4 regions of the Nocardia sp. NPDC051052 genome follow, and region 1 is predicted to be linked to each of the others. Evidence: riboswitches for the same ligand, from Rfam matches in the RefSeq annotation. Region 1 holds a riboswitch; each other region holds the start of a gene.
The links. A riboswitch is a leader RNA that binds a small molecule or an ion and turns the genes downstream of it on or off. The one in region 1 is predicted to bind S-adenosylmethionine.
Positions count from the first base shown of each region.

Region 2: linked by a shared signal. The riboswitch ahead of ACIBCN_RS33820 (bifunctional o-acetylhomoserine/o-acetylserine sulfhydrylase) and the one ahead of ACIBCN_RS12465 (aminotransferase class V-fold PLP-dependent enzyme) in region 1 are both predicted to bind S-adenosylmethionine.
Region 3: linked by a shared signal. The riboswitch ahead of ACIBCN_RS32205 (rhodanese-like domain-containing protein) and the one ahead of ACIBCN_RS12465 (aminotransferase class V-fold PLP-dependent enzyme) in region 1 are both predicted to bind S-adenosylmethionine.
Region 4: linked by a shared signal. The riboswitch ahead of ACIBCN_RS03165 (amino acid ABC transporter permease) and the one ahead of ACIBCN_RS12465 (aminotransferase class V-fold PLP-dependent enzyme) in region 1 are both predicted to bind S-adenosylmethionine.

Region 1 covers NZ_JBITFL010000003.1:457,878-463,158, reverse strand. The annotation lists gene ACIBCN_RS12475 (Pls/PosA family non-ribosomal peptide synthetase) at 1-1,138, opposite strand, end outside; gene ACIBCN_RS12470 (LysE family translocator) at 1,469-2,116, opposite strand; SAM riboswitch class IV at 2,227-2,340, shown strand; gene ACIBCN_RS12465 (aminotransferase class V-fold PLP-dependent enzyme) at 2,388-3,749, shown strand; gene ACIBCN_RS12460 (flavin reductase family protein) at 3,787-4,338, opposite strand; gene ACIBCN_RS12455 (YbaK/EbsC family protein) at 4,526-5,002, opposite strand; gene ACIBCN_RS12450 (2-oxo-4-hydroxy-4-carboxy-5-ureidoimidazoline decarboxylase) at 5,056-5,281, opposite strand, start outside.
Region 2 covers NZ_JBITFL010000012.1:24,996-30,276, forward strand. The annotation lists gene ACIBCN_RS33805 (oxygenase MpaB family protein) at 1-325, opposite strand, end outside; gene ACIBCN_RS33810 (TetR/AcrR family transcriptional regulator) at 490-1,143, shown strand; gene ACIBCN_RS33815 (homoserine O-acetyltransferase) at 1,182-2,342, opposite strand; gene ACIBCN_RS33820 (bifunctional o-acetylhomoserine/o-acetylserine sulfhydrylase) at 2,339-3,676, opposite strand; SAM riboswitch class IV at 3,770-3,880, opposite strand; gene ACIBCN_RS33825 (TetR/AcrR family transcriptional regulator) at 3,932-4,651, opposite strand; gene ACIBCN_RS33830 (MFS transporter) at 4,779-5,281, shown strand, end outside.
Region 3 covers NZ_JBITFL010000010.1:330,273-335,553, reverse strand. The annotation lists gene ACIBCN_RS32220 (amidohydrolase family protein) at 1-727, opposite strand, end outside; gene ACIBCN_RS32215 (FAD-dependent oxidoreductase) at 787-2,139, opposite strand; gene ACIBCN_RS32210 (hypothetical protein) at 2,599-3,045, shown strand; SAM riboswitch class IV at 3,109-3,225, shown strand; gene ACIBCN_RS32205 (rhodanese-like domain-containing protein) at 3,240-3,656, shown strand; gene ACIBCN_RS32200 (O-succinylhomoserine sulfhydrylase) at 3,727-4,941, shown strand; gene fgd (glucose-6-phosphate dehydrogenase (coenzyme-F420)) at 5,020-5,281, opposite strand, start outside.
Region 4 covers NZ_JBITFL010000001.1:712,842-718,122, reverse strand. The annotation lists gene ACIBCN_RS03180 (LppM family (lipo)protein) at 1-590, shown strand, start outside; gene ACIBCN_RS03175 (glycosyltransferase) at 563-1,747, shown strand; gene ACIBCN_RS03170 (hypothetical protein) at 1,815-2,528, opposite strand; SAM riboswitch class I at 2,748-2,842, shown strand; gene ACIBCN_RS03165 (amino acid ABC transporter permease) at 3,081-4,109, shown strand; gene ACIBCN_RS03160 (amino acid ABC transporter ATP-binding protein) at 4,106-4,873, shown strand; gene ACIBCN_RS03155 (ABC transporter substrate-binding protein) at 4,873-5,281, shown strand, end outside.

The DNA of each region.
Region 1 (5,281 bases):
CGCCGGATTCGCCCTCGGCCACCGGGTTTCCGGCCGCGTCGATCACCACGAGGTCCCAGCCGTCCAGCGGCAGCCCGATCCGGATGGGCCAGGAGCCGTCGAGCAGCGCGGCGCAGGCGACCACGGTTGCCTCGGTGGGGCCGTAGGTATTCCACACCTCACGATCCGTATCGGTGTTGGATTCGCCGCGTTCGCGGTGCCCTCCGTGGTTATGCTCCGCTGCCTCCTCCGGGCCCGTCGCTCGCGCGGCGGTGTTCCCCGCAAGACGTTCGGCGAGCTCGGGCGGCACCGCTTCACCACCGAAGATCAACAGCCGGACGGCGTCCAGCGCCTCGGCGGGCCAGGTGGCGGCCAGCGTCGGTACCGTTGACACGATGCTGATTTCGCGCCGCACCAGCCATGGGCCGAGATCGGCGCCGGTGCGGACCAGGTCGCGCGGGGCGGGGACGAGGCAGGCGCCGTTGCGCCAGGCCAGCCACATTTCCTCGCAGGAGGCGTCGAAGGCGACGGAGAGTCCGGCGAGCACCCGGTCACCGGGACCGATCGGGGCATCCGGCAGGAACAGGCGGGCCTCGGCGTCCACGAACGCGGCGGCGTTGCGATGAGTCACCGCAACACCTTTCGGCGTTCCGGTGGAGCCGGAGGTGAAGATGATCCAGGCGTCGTCGGTGGGGGTCGGCAGCGTGCTGGTGCTCGCGTCGGCCGGATTGTCCGCTGCGGCACGGATTCCCGCCGGCGTCGTCGCGATGCCCGCCGCGGTGACGATCGCGGTGACCTGAGCCTCGCCGAAGACCAGCTGGGCTCGCTCGTCCGGGTCGTCGGCGTCGACCGGCACATACGCGGCGCCCGCGTACAGGACGGCGAGGATGGTCAGGTAGAGCTCCCTGGAGCCCGACGGCATCCGAACGCCGACCCGGTCGCCCGGCCGCACGCCCGCCGTGGCGAGCCTGGCCATGGTCTTCTCGATCTCGACGACGAGTTCGAGGTAGCTGAGCACCACCTGGCCGTCATCGATGGCGGGTGCGTCCGGATGGGTCAGCGCGGTCGCGGTCAGGATGTCGACGAGGGTCCGGGCCTGCGGCGTGTGCGCGGTCCGGAGTAGTGGGTCAACCGTCACATCAACCTGTGGTTGGAGCATGACGCCCTGCCCACCTCCCATTCGACCTGCCTCGCACTTCCCTGGTGTTGTTTGTGTCATAGCTGGGTTACCAGTTGGCAAACGCCCTGGTGACCAGTTGTCCACGGTACTCGGGGTTGTCGACGTTTGTTGCTCACCGCCGCGGATGCCGCTCGGGAGAACGCGGGCGGGGTTGTTGCAGGTCGTGGCGATTTCTGCCGGGCGCGCCGAAGCAAGGCCTGGTGGGCGGGTTACCCGGTGGGTTCGCTGGGCGGTCGCTGAACCGACCTGCTCAACCCGGTGTGATTCCCCTCATCGGCCTGGTGATCCTGCAGCTCAGGGCGTTTCGGGTCACGCCGCGGAGGCGGCGGTGCCGACGCCGAGGGCGGTCAGGATGGCGGCGCTGGCAAGTTCGAGCCGATCCCGGATCCTCGGGCGGCGCAGCAGCGCGACCGCGCGAGCGGCGGCCAGCGCCAGGAGCACCATCGCGACCGCCGCAATCGACGATTCGACGGCACCGAGCGCGAGGGTGTTGGCGAAGGTGACCTCGGTCAGGAATTGGGGCAGCACGGCGAGATAGAACAGGCCGACTTTCGGGTTGAACATGCACGAGACAACGCCCGCGGTGAACGCCGAGCGAACCGATGCGCGGGTGCCGCCGCCCGCCTTCGCGATGCCGGCGGCGCCGTCGGATTCCTGGCCGGCCCTGCGCTGCCGCCGTTGCTCGAGCAACGCGCGAATACCCAAGTACACCAAGTAGATTCCACCGATCAGCTTGAGCGCGCGGTACGCCGTCGCCGACTGCTCGAGCAGCGTGGCGACGCCGGCGGCGACCACCACCGCCCACAGCAGCCCGCCCAGCGACGACCCGATCGCGGCCGCGACGCCCGGTCGCGCGTCGACCAGCGAGAACCGCAGCACCAGGAACGAATCCGGCCCCGGCGTGAGCGCCAGCAGGACGCATAGGCCGATGAAGCTGATCAGCAGCGAAAGTGACACCTCACGATGTGAACTCAGAACGGCCGAATTGGCAACGCTTTATTGCCCGCCGACACACGCGGCGGCGCCGTGGTTGACAGCGCCGGGGGACATCTGCCAATCTCGGGATAGGTCATGAGTACCAGCGTTCAGCCCCGGCTTGCTGGTCGGCAACCCTCCTCCGCGGTGGGGTGCTCCGGGTGACGACCGGGCTGACACCCGACCGGGTGCGGCAAGCGCGGACTCGACGAATCGTCTGATTGCGGGTCCCAGAGCCGACGGGATTTTCGTGATGACTGCTGTGGTAACTCAGGACGCCAGGGGACGGCAGACGGCGGAGTCGGCGGGGTGGGTAAGCTCTGCCCCCCTCGCCCGGGTATCCGGCGACGACCTCCAGGTGCCCCTCGTCCAGGGCGGGACGACCACCTACGCCAACTTCGACTACGCCGCGAGCGCACCCGCATTGGCCCAGGTCACCGACCGGGTACAGCAACTGCTGCCGTTCTACGCGAGCGTGCATCGCGGCGCGGGCTACGCCTCGCGGATCTCCACCGAGTGCTACGAGGCGGCCCGCGGTTCGGTGACCCGCTTCCTCGACGCGACCGACGACCAGGTGGTGGTGTTCACCCGCAACACCACCGACTCGCTGAATCTGCTCGCGTCCTGCGTGCCCGGCGACACCGTGGTGCTCGACATCGAGCATCACGCCAACTTCCTGCCGTGGACCAGGCACGGCCGCCGCGTCGTGCAAGCCGCGGCCACCGTCGAGGAGACCGTCGGGCGGTTGGTCGCCGAGCTGTGTAGCAAGCCCGCCGCGCTGCTCGCGGTCACCGGCGCGTCCAACGTCACCGGCGAGGTGCTGCCGCTGGAGCGCCTGGCCACCATCGCCCACCAGTGCGGCGCCCGCATCCTCGTCGACGCCGCTCAGCTCGCGCCGCACCGGCGAATCAGCCTGCGCGACACCGGCATCGACTACCTCGCGTTTTCCGGGCACAAGCTGTACGCGCCGTTCGGCGCGGGCGTGCTGGTCGGCCGCCGCGACTGGCTCGACACCGCGCAGCCCTACCTGGCCGGTGGCGGCGCGGTCCGTGAGGTCACCACCACCGGCGCCGAATGGGCGCCCGCGCCGCAGCGGCACGAGGGCGGTTCACCCAACGTGCTCGGCGCCGCCGCACTCGCCGCCGCCTGCGACGCGCTCAGTCGAATCGACGCCGACACCCTCGCCGCGCACGAACACCGCCTGGCCGACCGACTGCGCGACGGCCTCGCCGCCATCCCCGGCGTCAACCTGCTGCGCATCTGGAACGACGCCCCCGACACGGTCGGCATCGTCGCCTTCACCCTGGACGGCTTCGTCCCCGGCCACGTCGCCGCCTACCTCTCCGCCGAACACGGCATCGGCGTCCGCGACGGCCGCTTCTGCGCGCACCCGCTGCTCGCCCGCCTCGACCTCGACGGTGCCCTCCGCGCCAGCATCGGCCTCGGCACCACCCTCGCCGACGTAGACCGGCTCATCGAAGCCGTCGCCACCCTCGTGCGCACCGGCCCGGCCTGGAACTACGCCACCACGCAAGGACTTTGGAACCCCACCCCCGAAACCCGCCCGTTCACCTCCGAAGCCTCGATCGGCGCGGCGCCCTGCCTCGTCGGCTAGTCCGGCAATAGCGGTCGTCCGACCTGGACGACCGCGCTCAGTCGCCGAGTTTGGTCGGGCGGTGGTAGCGGCCGTTGTAGTAGAGCAGGGGAGCGGCGGCGGGAGTTTCGTTGGTGTTGTCGTGGACTCGGGTCACCAGGCCGACGACGAGGGTGTGGTCGCCGAGCGGGATCAGTTGGTGGATGGTGGCGCGCAGCCAGATGGGGGTGCCGTGCAGGACCGGTTCGCCGGTGTCGAGGGTGGTCCACAGCGAGCGGTCGGTGAAACGGTCCGCAGCTGTGCGGGCGAAACGCTGAGCCAGGTCGTGCTGGTGTTCGCCGAGGAAATGGATGACGACGGAGTCGGCATCGAGCAGAGCGGTCAGGCTGGAAGAGGTGTGCGCGATGTTGAAGGACACCAGCGGGGGCGCCAGCGACAGCGACGCGAAAGACGTCGCGGTGAAGCCGATCGGGCCGTTCGGAGAGTTCAGCGTGACAACGGTGACGCCCGCCGGATAGTGGCGCATCGAGGCGCGGAATTGCTCGGCGGTGATTCCGCTCAGATCATCAGGGACCTGGAAATCCGTGGCGGGCCGTTCTGCTTCGGTCACCCGCCCAAAACTACGCCGTCCCGCCTCTCCGCGTATTTAGGCCAGACTTAGGTGGGGTGAGGGTGGCGTTGGCGACCGGCAGTATGGACGGGGTGGGGTAGCCGGTGCCCGGTGAGTTACCCATGTGCTTGCGAGATCAGTGGTGGCGGTGGGTTAAAGAAAAAGGCCGGCTGGGCTGATGTGTGAGTCAGTCGACGTCTAGGGGGAGGCCTGCGGTTATTCGGACCAGTTCGTGGAAAGAGGTACGGAACACTGTGTTCGGGTGGCCGCCTGCGGCCCAGACCTCGCGGTGGTTCGACAGGGCGGTGTCTACCCAGGTGGGGAGGTTGGTGGGGTGGCCGACGGGGGCGATGCCGCCGATCGGCTGGCCGGTGACCTCGCGGACCATTTCGGCGGGGGCCGGGGTGAGGGTGCCCTCCAGGCGCTTTCCGGTGGATTCGAGGTCTACCTCATGCGCGCCGGAGACCAGGAGCAGCACCGGATCCTCGTCCAGCAGGAAGACCAGGGCGGAGGTGATGGCACCCACCTCGACGCCGAGAGTTCGCGCGGCATCTTCGACGGTGGGGGTTGGTGCCGGCTGGGTCACGATGACACCGTGATGGCCTCGGGCGATGAGGGTGTCCGCGACTCGGCAGGCGATCGGTGGCAATGTCGACCTGCGCATGCCACCAGAGTAGAGCGATTGCGGATGGTGCGCCGGGCTACTCGACGAATGCGTCAGTATTCCGGATAGCCCTCGCTCGGCCCGAGCAGCAGCGCAATACGCGCCCGGGTGATCCGCGCCAACTCGGTCCTGCTGCCATCCGAGACCTGTTCGTGCGCAACTGCTTCGAATGCCCGATCGAGATCACCCTCGGACAACGCGAGCAACCCGATATCGGCCTCTGCCAGCAGCGCGTCCCGATCCGGATAAGGTCTGGCGTCCGCGAGCTCGGCAGCCCAG
Region 2 (5,281 bases), on a different contig from region 1:
AGCGGTTCCCGCTGATCGGTTCGATGCCGGTCATCGGCGCGTGGATCTGCATGAGGTGCTCGGCCGCCTGGATGGCGGTGCGCCCGTCGGCGATCGCGGCGATCAGGAAGTAGGAGAAGGTGCGATCGAGGCGCTTGCGCGGGTCGCTGTAGATGCCGCGCGAGTCGGCGACGGCCGCGGTGAGGAACGGATCGAAGTGCTCGAGCACGACGGCCCGCTGGAAGCCGATGACCGCGGTCGGCGCGGTCCAGACCTTCCAGCTGGGCGAATCGGGGCCGAAGAACCCGTAGTCGTCCCGGCGCAGGGTGGTCGGATCGAAGTGCATCACGTGCTCCTTTGCGATGATCGCCCCGGCACCGGGGGTGAATACAACGCAACCGTAGCAATTGCTGGCAATGAATACAACGGTTGCGTAGCATTTGTGTCGGACGGGATGCGGGATCGAGACCGGAATACTGTCAGGATGAACCGCATGGAGGTGCAGCGGCAGTGACGACATCGCGTACTGCGGCGGACAAGCCGCGCAGGCGCTACGCGCCACGGCTGCCGCCGGAGCAGCGACGAGCCCAGCTGCTCGACGCCGCCTTCACGGTGCTGAGCCGGGCGGAACTGCACGAACTGAGCATGGAGGCGGTCGCCCAGGAGGCAGGCGTCGGCAAGCCGGTGCTCTACACCGTCTTCAAAACTCGCGCCGAACTCGTTGCGGCACTGCTGGAACGGGAGCGCGAGCGCGGCCTCGAGCAGGTCGCCGAGACCATGCCGACCGACCTGATGGGCGCCGACCCGGTCGTCGCGGCCTCGGCCACCGTCGAGGCGTTCGTCGGTGTGGCACTGGAGAATCCGACCCGCTGGCGCCTGATCCTCGCCGGACCTGGCAACGCCCCCGACGAATATCGCGAGGCATTGCGCAAGTCCCGCGCGGGCATCTTCGACCAGGCCGAAGCGCTGGTGCGGATCGGCACCGCGCTCGAACCCCGTTGGGCCGGAGTGGATTCCGGTCTGCTCACCAACTCGCTGCTACAGGTCGCCGAGATGCTCGGCAGGCTGGCGGTCAGCGAGCCCGACGAATACCCGCGCGAACGCCTCCAGGGATTCGTCCACGCCATCGTCGGCCTGCTGGTCGGCGCCCCCGCCGCCGATTGATCGCGCGCGCGGCGGAAACCGCTGCGCTCGAAGTGGATTCAGTTGGCAGGCTGACGGCTCTGCTGCGCCAACCGCATCGTCTCGGTCAGCAACTTGGACACCGCCGCGGCCTCGGTGAGGAACCCGTCGTGTCCGTCGCGCGAGTGCACGACCTCGAGTCCGTCGCAGCCCGGCAATCCCTCGGCGAGTTCCTGCTGCGTGCGCAGCGGATACAGCCGATCGGAGTCGACGCCACCGACCACGCACGGCACCGGCGTCGCGGCCAGCGCCGCTCGGACGCCGCCGCGTCCGCGCCCGACGTCGTGCCGGTTCATCGCCTCGGTCAGCAGCACGTAGGTGCCGGGATCGAAACGCCCGCAGAGTTTGTCGGCCTGGTGGTCGAGGTAGCTCTGCACCGCGTACCGGCCGCCGCGCCACGGATCCTCGGCGCCCTGCGCGCTGTTCTCGAACCGGTGATCCAGCTCGTCCTCGGTGCGATAGGTCAGGTGCGCGATCCGCCGGGCGATGCCCATGCCGGCCATCGGGGCGCGATCGGTGTCGTGATAATCGCCGCCCTGCCAGTCCGGATCGGCCTTGATCGCCGCGATCTGGGTGGTCTGCGTGCCGATCTGGTCGGCGGTGGCGCGGGCGCCGACGGCCAGCACCAGCGCGGAGCCGACCCGGTCCGGCGCGCCGACCATCCACTCCAGCACCCGCATGCCGCCCATCGACCCGCCGACCACCGCGGCAAGCCGCTCGATGCCGAGCCGGTCCATCAGCGCCGCCTCGGCGGACACCTGGTCGCGGATGGAGATATCCGGAAACCGTGCGCCCCAAGGCTTTCCGTCGGGCGCCAGCGTCGAAGGGCCGGTGCTGCCCTGGCAGCCGCCGAGCACGTTCGTCGCGATCACACACCACTTGTCGGTGTCGAGCGGACAGCCCGGCCCGACCATCCCGTCCCACCAGCCGGGCAGCTGATGAATGTCGTCCGGGTGGCCGACCACGTGCGAGTCGCCGGTCAGCGCGTGCTCGACCAGCACCACGTTGTCCAGCGCGGGGGAGAGCTCGCCCCACCGCTGCACCGCGAGGTGCACCTGCGGGATGACCGCGCCGCTTTCCAGCTTCACGTCTCCGATGGCGATGATGCCGAGCCGCCCGTCCGGGGGTGGCAGGGCCACCCCGGACGAACGGGCGAAACTCGGTTCGGTACTCACCGTCACGTCGCCGCCGCCGCGAAACCGGCACGCAGGTCGCTCAGAATGTCCTCGATGCCCTCGATCCCCACCGCCAAACGGACCAGACCCGGCGTGACACCGGCGAGCAGTTGCTCGTCGGGCGTCAGCTGCGAATGTGTGGTCGACGCGGGATGAATCACGAGGGAGCGCACATCTCCGATGTTAGCCACATGGCTGTGCAGGACTAATCCGTCGACGAACTTCTTGCCCGCATCGACACCGCCGCGCAGTTCGAAGGCGACGATCGCGCCGGGACCCTTCGGTGCCAGCTGCTTGGCCCGCTCGTACCAGGGCGAAGTCGGCAGACCCGCGTAGATCACCTTCGTGACGTCGGGCTGGTTGGTCAGGAATTCGGCGACCGCCTTGGCGTTGGCGACATGCCGCTCGACCCGCAGGCTCAGCGTCTCGATGCCCTGGCTGATCAGGAACGCGTTGAACGGCGAGATCGCCGAGCCGAGGTCGCGCAGCAACTGCACGCGCGCCTTGAGCGCGAAGGCGGGCGCGCCGAGGTCGGCGAACACCGCGCCGTGATAGCTCGGGTCCGGGGTGGTGAAGCCGGGGAAGCGCGGCTGTCCCTGCGCGTCGGTCACCGTCCAGTCGAAGGTGCCGCCGTCGACGAGCACACCCGCCACCGCCGAACCGTGCCCGCCGAGGTACTTGGTCGCCGAGTGCACGACGATGTCGGCGCCGTGCGCCAGCGGCTGGATCAGGTACGGCGTGGCAACGGTGTTGTCCACGATCAGCGGCAGCCCGGCCTCGTGCGCGACGGCGGAGATACCGGGGATGTCGAAGACAGCGCTGCTGGGGTTGGCGATGGTCTCGCCGTAGAACGCCTTGGTGTTCGGCCGGATCGCGGCCCGCCACTGGTCCAGGTCGTCGGGGTCGTCGACGAAGGACACCTCGATGCCGAGCTTGGGCAGCGAGTAGTGGAAGAGGTTGTAGGTGCCGCCGTAGAGGTGCGGGCTGGACACGATGTGATCGCCCGAGGCCGCCAGGTTCAAGATCGCGAACGTCTCCGCGGCCTGTCCGGAGGCCAGCAGCAGTGCGGCGACACCACCTTCGAGCGCGGCGACGCGCTGCTCGACCACGTCCTGGGTGGGGTTCATGATCCGGGTGTAGATGTTGCCCGGCTCGGCGAGGCCGAACAGCGCCGCGGCGTGATCGGTATCGCGGAAGGCGTACGAGGTGGTCTGGTAGATGGGCAGGGCCCGGGCGCCGGTGGTGGCTTCCGGTGCCTGGCCCGCGTGCACCTGCTTGGTCTCGAAGGACCACTGCGCGGTGGGATCGATATCGGCCGCGGGCAGGGTGGAATTACTCATGAGCGTTGCTCCAAGGAAAAGGTTGTTCGCCAGAACTACAGGGGGTTATCGGGATTTAGGCGAAGGACAACAACACATTTCGGGAACCTCCTGAAAGCGCGCTTGCTCTCGACCTTCGAGAGCCCGGTCATCACCCGGAGCACCCCACCGCTGCTGGAGGGTTGCCGTCCAGCAAGCCGGGGCTTCGCGCTGGCACTCATGACCTGAGGGCATCATAACCGGCCGTCGAGCGGCGGCCGAATTCTGTCGTCGAACTCAGCCGGACGCGCTGGTCCGCGCGCCGCCGCAGACGCGGAAGAACTCTTTGAACGCCGCGGTGAAGGAGTTCCGGCCTGCCGCGGCGGCCTCGTGCAGATCGTCGTAGTCGAACATGCTCTCGCCGCATTCCATGGCCAGGTGACCGATGAGCTGCCAGGTGCCGAGAATCAGCCGCACCGGGAGCGCGCAGGGCGTGCTGTCGAGCCGCTCGGCGACCACCTCGGCGATGGCGATGTTCTTGTTATCGGCGTGTTCGATGCTGCGCGCGCTGACCGAGGGACTGCTGCGCACGATCCGCTGCATCTGCTGGAATTGCCGGAAGGAGACCGGCCCGCCGCCGGGTTCGCTGACGGCTCGGTCGACCACCTGCAGAAACGCCGTGCGCAGCGATTCCAGTTCGTTGTCGGTGACCGGGAGCTGGCGCAGCGCCGCCGCCACGGCCTGGCCGAAGTCCTGGATCGGACCGAGGACGATGTCCTCTTTGCTGTCGAAGTACCGGTTGATCGTGCGCGGCGATACGTCGGCCGCATTGGCGATCTGCTCGACCGTGGTCGCGTCGAAACCCTGTGCTTCGCACAAGTTCAGGCCGATCTCGATGATCCGCAACCTGGTCTGCTGCTTCTTGCGTTCGCGCAGGCCGGGGTTGGCGTTCGTCGCGGCGCTCGCAGTGGTCTGCGCTGCGGCACTCGCGCCCGTCGGCGTCGGTGACTCGAGCATGCTCCCACCTTATCGAAACCCAGTGTTTTCGTGTCATTAACCGCCAAATGTCGCATCACGACATTTTTCGCTTGACGCCAATTGGCGCCTGCTGACAGGATAGCCACCGAGTTCGAACGATGAGGAGATGACCGTGACCGACACTGCGCAAGCGGTAGAAATATCTGAAAAACGAGGCGGTTCGGCGCGCTGGTTCGCCCTCGGCGTTATCGCATTGGCCCAGCTCATGGTGGTGCTGGACGCCACCATCGTGACCATCTCGCTGCCGTTCGCCCAGCAGGATCTCGGCATCAGCGACGGCAACAAGCAGTGGATGCTGACCGCTTACACGCTGATCTTCGGCGGCCTGCTGCTGCTCGGCGGTCGGCTGGCCGACTACCTGGGCCGACGCCGGATGTTCATCATCGGCCTGGTCGGTTTCGCCGCCGCGTCGGCACTTGCCGGTCTCGCGCAGAACGGCGCGGAGATGTTCGCCGGGCGCGCACTGCAGGGCGCGTTCGCGGCGTTGCTCGCACCGGCGGCGTTGTCGCTGTTGTCGGTGACCTTCACCGAGGCGCGCGAGCGGGCCACCGCATTCGGCGTGTTCGCGGGTATCTCGGCCGGTGGTGCCGCGCTCGGACTGATCGCCGG
Region 3 (5,281 bases), on a different contig from region 1:
GCCGATAGAACGAGCGAGCGTTGTCTTCGAGAACGGCGAACATATCGGTGCCGACCACATCGCAGATGAGATCGACATCGGAGTCCTGGAAGGGGCGGCCCGCGCGGGTGCCGGGCAGGTCGGTGCCGAACATCAGCGCTTCCGGATTGACCGCGTGGATGCGGCGCAGCGTGTCCGGGACGCTCATCGCGACCCGGCCGAAGCCCGTCGCCTTCACCCGCGCGCCGCGGTCGACCAGATCCAGCAGGTAGGGCAGGCCCTCGTCGGACATGCCCAGGTGATCGATGGCGAAAACCGGAAGTTTGGAGATGACCGGCTGTAGCGAGGCGAGCATCTGACCGTCGATGTACACCTCGACGTGCCAGCCGACCAGGTCATGGGCGCGCAAGGCCTGCAGCGTCATGCCGGTGATGTCGGCCGCGGCCCGCTTGAGATTGAATCGCAGGCCGCGGACGCCGATCCGGTCCAGTTCGATGATCTCGTCGTCGGTGGCGTCCAGGTCGAGCCTGGTGACGCCGACCCACCCTTCGCCGAGCTCGGCGAGGGCCGCCTTCAGATACGTCTGGTCGGTGCCTTGGAAGGACCCGCTGACCACGGCTCCGCCGCCGACATCGAAGCGCGACATGCGCTTTCGATAATCGGCGATGGTAAAGGAGCCGGGCAGGTAGCCCTCGTTCTCGAACCGCGGGAACCGCGGATCGAAGATGTGGAAATGGGCATCGAACACCTGTACAGAATGCCTCAGTACGAGTTTTTCCGCTGTCGTGGCGGTAACAGCGAGTCGGTCTAGACCTTGTGCGGCTCGCTGGCCCGCAGCATGTCCTCGCGCTCGACGACCTTGACGCGCTCGCGGCCCTCCGGCTCGCCGAGCGAGCGCTCGTGCGCGTCCAGGCGGTACCAGCCCTGCCAGGTGGTGAACGGGATGCCCTTGCCCTCCAGGAAGGCGGTGACGGCGTCCAGCTCCGGCTGCGCGGCCGGGGTGAAGTTCGCGCTGTCGTCGAGCAGGCAGGCCACCGTCTCGTTCGCGTCGCCCTTGGTGTGGCCGATCAGGCCGACCGGGCCGCGCTTGATCCAACCGGTGACGTAGGTGGCAGGCACGTAGCGGTCGGCGCCGTCGGCGTTCTCGTCGCCGATCACGCGGCCCGCCTCGTTGGGCACGGTGCCCGCCTGGTCGTCGAACGGCAGGCTGGTCAGGTTCTGCGACAGGTAACCGACGGCGCGGTAGACCGCCTGCACGTCCCATTCCTTGAAGGTGCCGGTGCCCTTGACGTTGCCGGTGCCGTCGAGCTGGGTGCGCTCGGTGCGCAGGCCGACGACCTTGCCGTCCTCGCCGAGGATCTCCGAGGGCGACTCGAAGAAGTGCAGGAACAGCTTGTGCGGGCGGTTGCCGACGTCGCGAATCGCCCACTGCTCGAGCGTGTTCGCGATCATGTCGACCTGCTTGGAGTGGCGGCGCGCGGCCTCGGAGCCCTCGTCGTAGTCGATGTCCTCGGGATCGACGATGACCTCGATGGTCGGCGAATGATCCAGCTCGCGCAGCTCCAGCGGGGTGAACTTGGCCTGCGCCGGGCCGCGGCGGCCGAACACGTGCACCTCGAGCGCCTTGTTGGCCTTGAGGCCCGCGTAGACGTTCGGCGGGATCTCGGTCGGCAGCAGCTCGTCGCCGGTCTTGGCCAGCACGCGGGCCACGTCGAGGGCGACATTGCCGACGCCGAGCACGGCGACCTTCTCCGCGTCCAGCGGCCAGGTGCGCGGCACGTCCGGGTGACCGTCGTACCAGGACACGAAGTCGGCCGCGCCGTAGGAGCCGTCCAGGCCGATGCCGGGGATGCCCAGCGCGCGGTCGGCGTTGGCGCCGGTCGAGAAGATCACCGCGTCGTAGAAGGTGCGCAGGTCATCGAGGGTGATGTCGGTGCCGTAGTCGATGTTGCCGAGCAGGCGCACCTGCGGCTTGTCGAGGACCTTGTGCAGGGCGGTGATGATGCCCTTGATGCGCGGATGGTCCGGCGCGACGCCGTAGCGGATCAGCCCGAACGGCGCGGGCATGCGCTCGAACAGGTCGATGCTGACCTCGGCATCGGACTTCATCAGCGCGTCGGCGGCATAGATCCCGGCCGGTCCGGCGCCGACGATGGCGATGCGCAGCGGGCGGTTACCGGCGGTGTCCGCGTCAAGCCCGGAGGAGGCAGCCTGCGTAACCACGGAGGGCTCGCGAACACCGCTGATCGACTCTGCACTCTGTTCGGTCATCTTTTACGCGCACCCTTATGGTCGAGAACAAATTAACGGCGTCTTCCTTAGCCTAGGCTAAGTTACGCGCTGGCTGGTTGCACCTGGCGGCGCGGACGCTGGAGTTGTCGGCTCGTGGCCACCCCAGCCGCGGCTATGACAGCAGGCCGCAGTCTCGCGATTCTATCGGTGGTGCGTGCGGCCGCCCTCGGCGGTGCGTGAACTGAACGGATGCCGCCGACGTGCGCTACGGGGTTACCCGCTCGCGCACCGTTGATTCCCCGCGCGGCACAACAACCTTCGTCGCCTGCGCCGGGGCAGTGCGGGGGCGCGCGCCGGATATCGCCGCCGACCAGGGATCATCGTCGTATGAGCGATCAGCAGTCACCTGCCGAGGACGAAGTCATCAAGGTCGATCAGACCGACAAGCGTTCCGTGGCACCGTTCGTCGCCGCGGCCGTCATCGCGGTGCTCGTGCTCGGCGCGATCGTGCTCGGCGGGGTGCTGTCGCCCGCTGAGAAAAATGTCACAGAATCGGACCGGATCGCCGCCGCGGTGCGCGACTTCGTCGAGGGGTCCAACAACACCGACCTGGTGCCCCCACCAGGCGCGGGCTGCCAGGGCTTCGATCCGAAGCGGTCCCCACTTGCCGGGCGGTCCGGCGGCGGAAAGACTGTAGAAATCACGAAACTCGATGATCCGAAGGTCGACGGCGACCGGGCGAAGGCGACGGTCACCACCAAGGTCGACGGCGATGAGCAGACTTCCACCTGGAATCTGACCAGATCCGGCGACAAATGGCTGGTCTGTAATTGAGCATTCTCATACCGTGAGCAGCCATTTGACAGGGTGACCCCAGTCCAGGCAATCTCAGCAGAAGGTCATGAGAACCAGTGTCAAGCCCCGGCAATACTGGTCGGCAACCCTCCTCCGCGGTGGGGTGCTCCGGGTGACGACCTGGCCGCGCGTCAAACCCGAGCGTGGCAAGTGCGGATTCTAGGAGGGTCCAGATGAGTTATGCCGGTGACATCACCCCGCAGCAGGCTTGGGATCTGTTGCGAGACAACCCCGAAGCTGTCTTGGTCGACGTGCGTACCGAGGCCGAATGGAAGTTCGTCGGCGTGCCGGACACCAGTTCGATCGAGCGCCCGACGGTGCTGATCGAGTGGGTCGACTCGACCGGCACGCGCAACGGCGAGTTCACCGAGCAGCTGGTCACGGCGCTCGACGGCCACAATCCCGAAGCCCCGGTGATCTTCCTCTGCCGCTCGGGACAGCGCTCCATCGGCGCGGCGATCGCCTCGACGCAGGCCGGATTCGGCACCTCGTACAACGTGCTCGAGGGTTTCGAAGGCCCGGTCGACGCCGACGGACATCGCGGCGGAACCGGCTGGCGTGCCCTCGGCTTGCCCTGGCGGCAGTCATGAGCACGTGCTGTAGGTCCGCGACGGCGTTGGTGGGTACCGAGGTGCGGTCGTGCGGCGTAGGGAGGCAGTCGTGATTACCGGTGGTGCGTTCGACAAGCCGCTGCCCGAGGGCGTCGGCCCCGCGACCCTCGGGGTGCGCGGGGGGTTGCGCCGCTCCGGTTTCGAGGAAACCTCCGAGGCGCTCTACCTGACCTCGGGCTTCGTCTACGAGAGCGCGGAGGCCGCCGAGGCCGCGTTCACCGGCGATGTGGAGCATTTCGTCTACTCCCGCTACGGCAACCCGACGGTGGCCATGTTCGAGGAGCGGATGCGGCTGCTCGACGGCGCCGAGGCATGCTTCGCGACCGCGAGCGGAATGTCCGCGGTATTCACCGCTTTGGGCGCGCTGCTCGGTGCCGGCGACCGAATTGTCGCCGCGCGCAGCCTGTTCGGGTCCTGCTTCGTGGTGTGCAACGAGATCCTGCCGCGCTGGGGCGTCGAGACCGTCTTCGTCGACGGCGAAGATCTGGAGCAGTGGGAGCAGGCGTTGTCCGTGCCCACCCAGGCGGTGTTCTTCGAGACCCCGGCCAATCCCATGCAGACCCTCGTCGACGTGCGCCGGGTCACCGAACTCGCGCACGCCGCGGGCGCGAAGGTGGTGCTGGACAACGTCTTTGCCACCCCGCTGCTGCAGCGCGGCTTCGAACTGGGCGCCGACGTGGTCGTCTATTCCGGCACCAAACACATCGACGGCCAGGGCCGGGTGCTCGGCGGCGCCATCCTCGGCGCGAAGGACTACATCGACGGCCCGGTGAAAACCCTGATGCGCCATACCGGTCCGGCCCTGAGCCCGTTCAACGCGTGGACGCTGCTCAAGGGTTTGGAGACAATGCCGCTGCGCGTGCGCCATTCGACCGAATCCGCGTTGCGCATCGCCCGCTTCCTGGAGTCCAACAAGTCGGTCAGCTGGGTGAAATACCCGTTCCTGGAATCACATCCGCAGCACGACCTGGCCACCAGCCAGATGAGCGCCGGCGGCACCGTGGTCACCTTCGAACTGAATGCCCCCCCGCAGGAGGCGAAGAAGCGCGCCTTCGAAGTCCTCAACCGCCTACGCATCATCGACATCTCCAACAACCTCGGCGATGCCAAATCCCTGATCACCCACCCCGCCACCACAACCCACCGCGCCATGGGCCCCGAAGGCCGAGCCACCATCGGCCTCTCCGACGGCGTCCTGCGCATCTCCACCGGCCTGGAAGACCTAGAAGACCTCCTCGCCGACCTCGACCGCGCCCTCAGCTAGCGGATCGTCCACACAGATCGACGCCCGCACGTCGCAGCGGGCGTTCAGTCCCTGTGCGACGTGCGGGTGGTCTGTGGGTCAGGCCAGGGCGCGGAGGCGGGGGGCCAGGTCGCGTTGGAAGAGGTCGAGGAAGCGGCGTTGGTCGTGGCCGGGGGCGTGGAAGACCAGGTGGTTGAGGCCGGCGTCGAGGTAGGGCTTGATGAGGTCTACGGCCTGGTCGGGGTCGCTGGCGACGATCCAGCGTTTGGCGATCTGCTCGATCGGGAGGGCGTCGGCGGCGGCTTCCATTTCGATGGGGTCGGTGATGCTGTGCTTTTGTTCGGGGGTGAGGCTCAGGGGG
Region 4 (5,281 bases), on a different contig from region 1:
GGCGGATCGTCGCCGCGGTGGTGCCCGCCGAAGCCAATGACAAGGGCCCGCAGTTGAAGGCGCCCGACTCGCTGGCCGCGAAGGTACGGGTGGAGCCCTACTCCCAGGACGGGTACGTGGGCAGCCAGGTGTTCTTCGAGGACATGTCGTTCGGCGAGGTCGGCCAGCTCGGTCAGCTGTCCGAGCAAACCCAGGGCATGTTCCAACTGCAGTTCCAGCGGGCCGGTGACCTGGTCAGCCTGAGCGGGCGCGTCGACCTGAAATCCGTGCCGCCGCACGGCTCCGACGTGCAATTCACCATCGCGTTCCCGGCCCGCGTGGCCAAGACCAACGGCAATCGCGAGGGCGACAACATCGTCTCCTGGAAGCTGCCCGCCGGTGACGTCTCCACGTTGCGCGCCGAGGTCAGCTACGCCGACCCGAACACCCGCTCGTTCGCTGGCTGGGCGGGCATCGTCGGCGGCATCACCCTCGCCGTGGCCGCCGTCATCGCCGCCATGGCCTTCATGGACCGCAATCCGCCCGCACCGGGTGCTCCGACCGGCCTGTCCTGGAGCCGGTGGTGGAAAACGGTCAAGCAGGGCCGCTGAGCCGTTCGCCGGTGCGGGCGGCCGCGTGGGCCGGTGCCGGAATCTCGTTGGCGGGCGCTGGGATCGCGCTGTACAACCGGATCACGGTGCGACAGCTGGCGGATACCGCCGTCGAGGTGATCGAGCCGGTCACCGTGTGTGTTCCGGCTCGTGACGAGGCCGCGCGGCTGCCCGGGTTGATCGCGGATCTGCGGGCACAGCGTGGCGTCGCGCGGATGCGTGTCGTGATCATCGATGACGCGTCCGATGATGAGACCTATGCGATGGCCGTCGACGCGGTCGGTGGGGATCCGCGAATCACGGTGTTGCGCAACGACGCCGAGCCGCCCACCGGATGGACCGGCAAAGCCGCCGCGTGTGCGCGACTGGCCGAATCGGTGGTCACGCCCGTGCTGGTGTTCGTGGACGCGGATGTGCGGCTGGCGCCGGGAGCGATCGCCGCGGCCGTCACCGAATTACGCAGGCAGCGCGTCGTTGCGTTGGTGTCGCCATGGCCGATACAGCGGGCCGAATCGGTGGTCGAGGGCTTGGTGCAGCCGTTGCTGTGCTGGTCGTGGGCGGCCACGCTGCCGATCGCACCGGCCAACCGGAGCCTGCGACCGTCGACTTCCGTTGCCTGCGGCCAATTTCTGGTGTTCGACACCGCCGCCTACCGTGCCATCGGCGGACACGCGGCGGTGGCCGCCAGCGCCACGGAAGACCTCGACATCGCCCGAACACTGCGTCGCGCAGGACAATCCACCACCCTCGTTGCCGGGGGCCGCATGGCAAGCACCCGGATGTATGCGGGCACTGCCGAACTCGAGGCCGGTTACACCCGCTGGCTGTGGTCCGCGTACGGCGGCACCATCGCGGGCGGAGCGGTCGTGGGAACGATTGCCGCCCTGGCTTATTGGGTCCCGCCATTGGCGGCTATCAGTGGTCGTGGGGTGATCCGCCGCGCCGGTGTCCTCGGCTACGCGGCGGCCGTCACCGGCAGGCTGCTGGCCCGCTCCACCGAAACCTGCGGCCCGCTCTCCCCCGCTGATGTCCTTGCGGCCCTGGCCCACCCGTTCTCCGTGGCGGCCTACTTGCGGCTCTGGGCGCGCTCCCACCGCGCCCGAGGACGGGGCGCGCTGCGCTGGAAGGGTCGCGCGCTCAGGTCTGACGGCGGGTAGCCCGATCATTCGCGGCACCACGACTGCGGACCTGAAAATGACCCGCTCGCAACGTAAGCGGCACCACTTACGGAACCTCGGTGATCCCCACCGTCGGCAGGAAGAAGCAGGACTTGCCGCCGTTCTCGACGGTGCCGAAGACCGCGGCGAGCACCGTGCCCTGGCCGGTGTCGACAGGCACGGCGCGGACGCCACCCATCGGGAGGGCGGCGAAGAAGAAGTCCTGGATGGCGCGTTCGGCGATCGGGCGCAGGGCGACCGGGACCTCGGGCGGGATCATCGCGCGCAGGATGGTGGACAGCGGACCCATCGAGGCGAGGCCGCCGCGGCCGCTGGTCACGTTCAGCCAAGCCACCTGCATGCCGGTGGTGTCCGGCCCGTCCTGGTTCAGGCCGTAGGGGACGAAGGTGAACATGGTCTGTCCGGCCTTGACGGCGGACAGGTCGAGTCCGGGGATGGTGACCGAGGTCTTGGGCCATGGGCCCGGCACCGCACCGGCGACGGCCGGGGCGAGACCGAGGGAGTTGCCGTTGAGGCAGTACGCGGCCGCGGTCGGATAGAGGAACGGCTGCATGCCGAAGGCGCGCAGGCCGTCGATCGCGGTGTTGTAGACGCCGAACAGGTCGCCGGGAGCGACGGTGCCGGTCTGGTTGGTGCCGGGCGGCACGGGGGCCGTCGTGGGCGGCGCCGGGGCCGCGCCCGCGGTGGGGGCCGCGAGCGCCAGCGCGACCGAGCAGGTCACGACAGCGGACAGCATGGTCAGACGGCGCGGTACGGCCACGGAGACCTCTTCTCCTCGTCGACGCGAATCGAAGGCTGACGGTACTCCGGCAAACGCTGTGAACAGGCGGTATTGCTTGCGGCAAGCTCTCGGCGTGTCTCCCGGCCGCGACGGCGGCCCCTTACACTCACGATGATTACTTCCCTTGCCCAAGGGTCCCCCCGCTGGGCATGATAATTCGGCTCGACCCTGACATCATCCGGTGTCCGGATCGGACGACAACCATCCAGAGCGACCGAGAGACCTGGCTCGTCGACGTCGCAGCAACCCCCCGGTTCACCGGGTGCGGGTGCTTCCGCCGGGACCGATGGAGGAACCGAAGTGATCATCGCCGCTGTCCGAGGCACCCGTTGGCGCCGTCGCCATATCGATCAGTGCACAGTGACGTCCGCGAGCTGTCGGGGCTGACCCGCAGCCAGGCTGTTGCACCCGTCGCTGGCCGGGTGATGTGATCGCCGCCCGATGGGGGCGCGGTCTCGTTCGTTCTTCCGAAGGACCTCGACAATGAGTGAGCGCAGCGAGCGAGCAATAGGCATAGCTGCCACCGCAGTCATGACGGAGCACGGCGATTCGATCGCCACCGCCACGCCCGCACCCGGCGCCGGGACTGCTGTCCGTACCGAATCCGCGCTCGCGCCGGACGAATCCCCCACCGCACCGGGCGATTCCGCGCCGACCGTCGCCAAGACGTGGCACCCGTGGCGTTGGGTGATCAGTGCCGTCGCGCTCGTCCTGCTCGCGCAGTTCATGCACGGTCTGGTCACCAACCCGGGTTGGGATTGGCCGACTTTCGCGAAGTACATCACCGCCAAGTCGGTGCTGGCCTCGCTGAAGGTGACACTGGAACTCACCGCGTGGGGCACCGCCCTCGGCTTCCTGCTCGGCACCGCGCTGGCTATCGCGCGGTTGTCCAGCAATCCGGTGCTGCGGGTGATCTCGTGGTGCTACATCTGGGCGTTCCGGTCGATTCCGCTCATCGTGCAGCTGTTGTTCTGGTTCAACATCGCCTACCTGTACCACACACTGTCGGTCGGAATCCCGTTCGGCCCTTCGTTTTTCACCTTCGAGGTGAACGGCGTGATCAGCGGATTCACCGCGGCGGTGATCGGGCTCGCGCTGCACCAAGCGGCGTATTCGGCCGAAATCATTCGTGCGGGCATCATCTCCGTGGACGCCGGGCAACTCGAAGCCGCTGCCGCGCTGGGCATTCCGAAGGTGCGGCAGTTTCGCTCCATCGTGGTCCCGCAGGCCATGCGCTCGATCCTGCCCAACGCGACCAACGAGGTGATCAGCCTGTTCAAGGGCACTTCGATCGTGTCCGTGATGGCGATCGCGGAGCTGTTCTACCAGGTCCAGGTGATCTACGGCCGTAACGGGCGGGTGGTACCGCTGCTGCTGGTCGCCACCGCCTGGTACATCGTGCTCACCACCGTTCTCTCGGTGGCGCAGTACTACATCGAGCGCCACTACGCCAAGGGCACTCAGCGCACACCGCCGCCGTCACCGACACAGCGGGTCTGGCAGAAGCTGCGCGAGATCGCCGAATCCGGTTCCACCGCACCACGAGGAGCGACCCGATGACCGCCGCACTCGCCGTCGAGGTCCGCGGCGTCCGCAAAGCCTATGGCGCGCACGAGGTGCTGCGCGGCGTCGACCTGACCGTGCGCTCCGGCGAGGTGGTCACGGTGATCGGCCCGTCCGGTTCCGGCAAGTCCACGCTGCTGCGGGTGGTCAACCACCTGGAGTCGCTGGACGCGGGCACCGTGCACATCGACGGGGAGCTGATCGGCTATCGCCTGCGCCGCAATACTTTGCACGCGCTGCCCGACCGCGAGGTGCGCAAGCAGCGCTCCCGCATCGGGTTCGTCTTCCAGCAGTTCAACCTGTTCCCGCATCTCACCGTGCTCGACAATGTCACGCTCGCACCGCTTTCCGCGCAGCGCCGGGACCGCAAGGAGGTCGAGGCCGAGGCGCGGGTGCTGCTGGACCGGGTCGGCATCGGCGCACTGGCCGACGCGTACCCGCGCAGGCTGTCCGGCGGGCAGCAGCAGCGGGTGGCGATCGCGCGGGCACTTGCCTTGCGTCCCAGGGTGATCCTGTTCGACGAGCCGACCTCCGCACTGGATCCCGAGCTGGTCGGCGAGGTGCTCGACGTGATCCGTGACCTCGCGCACGGCGGCACCGCGCTGGTGATCGTCACCCACGAGATCGGCTTCGCCCGCGAGATCGCGGACACCGTGGTGTTTCTCGACGCGGGCGCGATCGTAGAGCAGGGCACGCCCCAGGCGGTTTTCGATAATCCGCGCCACCCGCGCACCCGCGCGTTCCTTTCCAGAGTCCGCTGATGAACAGGTATCCGATGAAGCTCTCCGCCCTGGCCACCGCCGCCGCCACCGCGATCGTACTGCTGGCCACCGGCTGCACCGATCCCGAAGCGGAGTCCGCGGTCAAGCCCGCCGGTGCGATCACCTTCGACCTCTCCGCCGCCCAGACCGCCCGCGTCCGCGCCGCCAAGGTGGACAGCATCGCCGCCGAGGTGCCGCAGGCCATTCGCGATCGCGGCACGTTGGTGGTGACCGGTGCGTCCGGCACGGCGCCGCCGCTGCGCTTCTACGCCGACGACGACAAGACCGTGGTCGGCTCCGAGATCGATTTCGCCTCCTTGGTCGCCGACATCCTCGGCCTGAAACTCGATGCGCAGGTGGCGGATTGGGCGCAGAACTTCGTGCGCATCGATTCCGGCGAGGTCGACG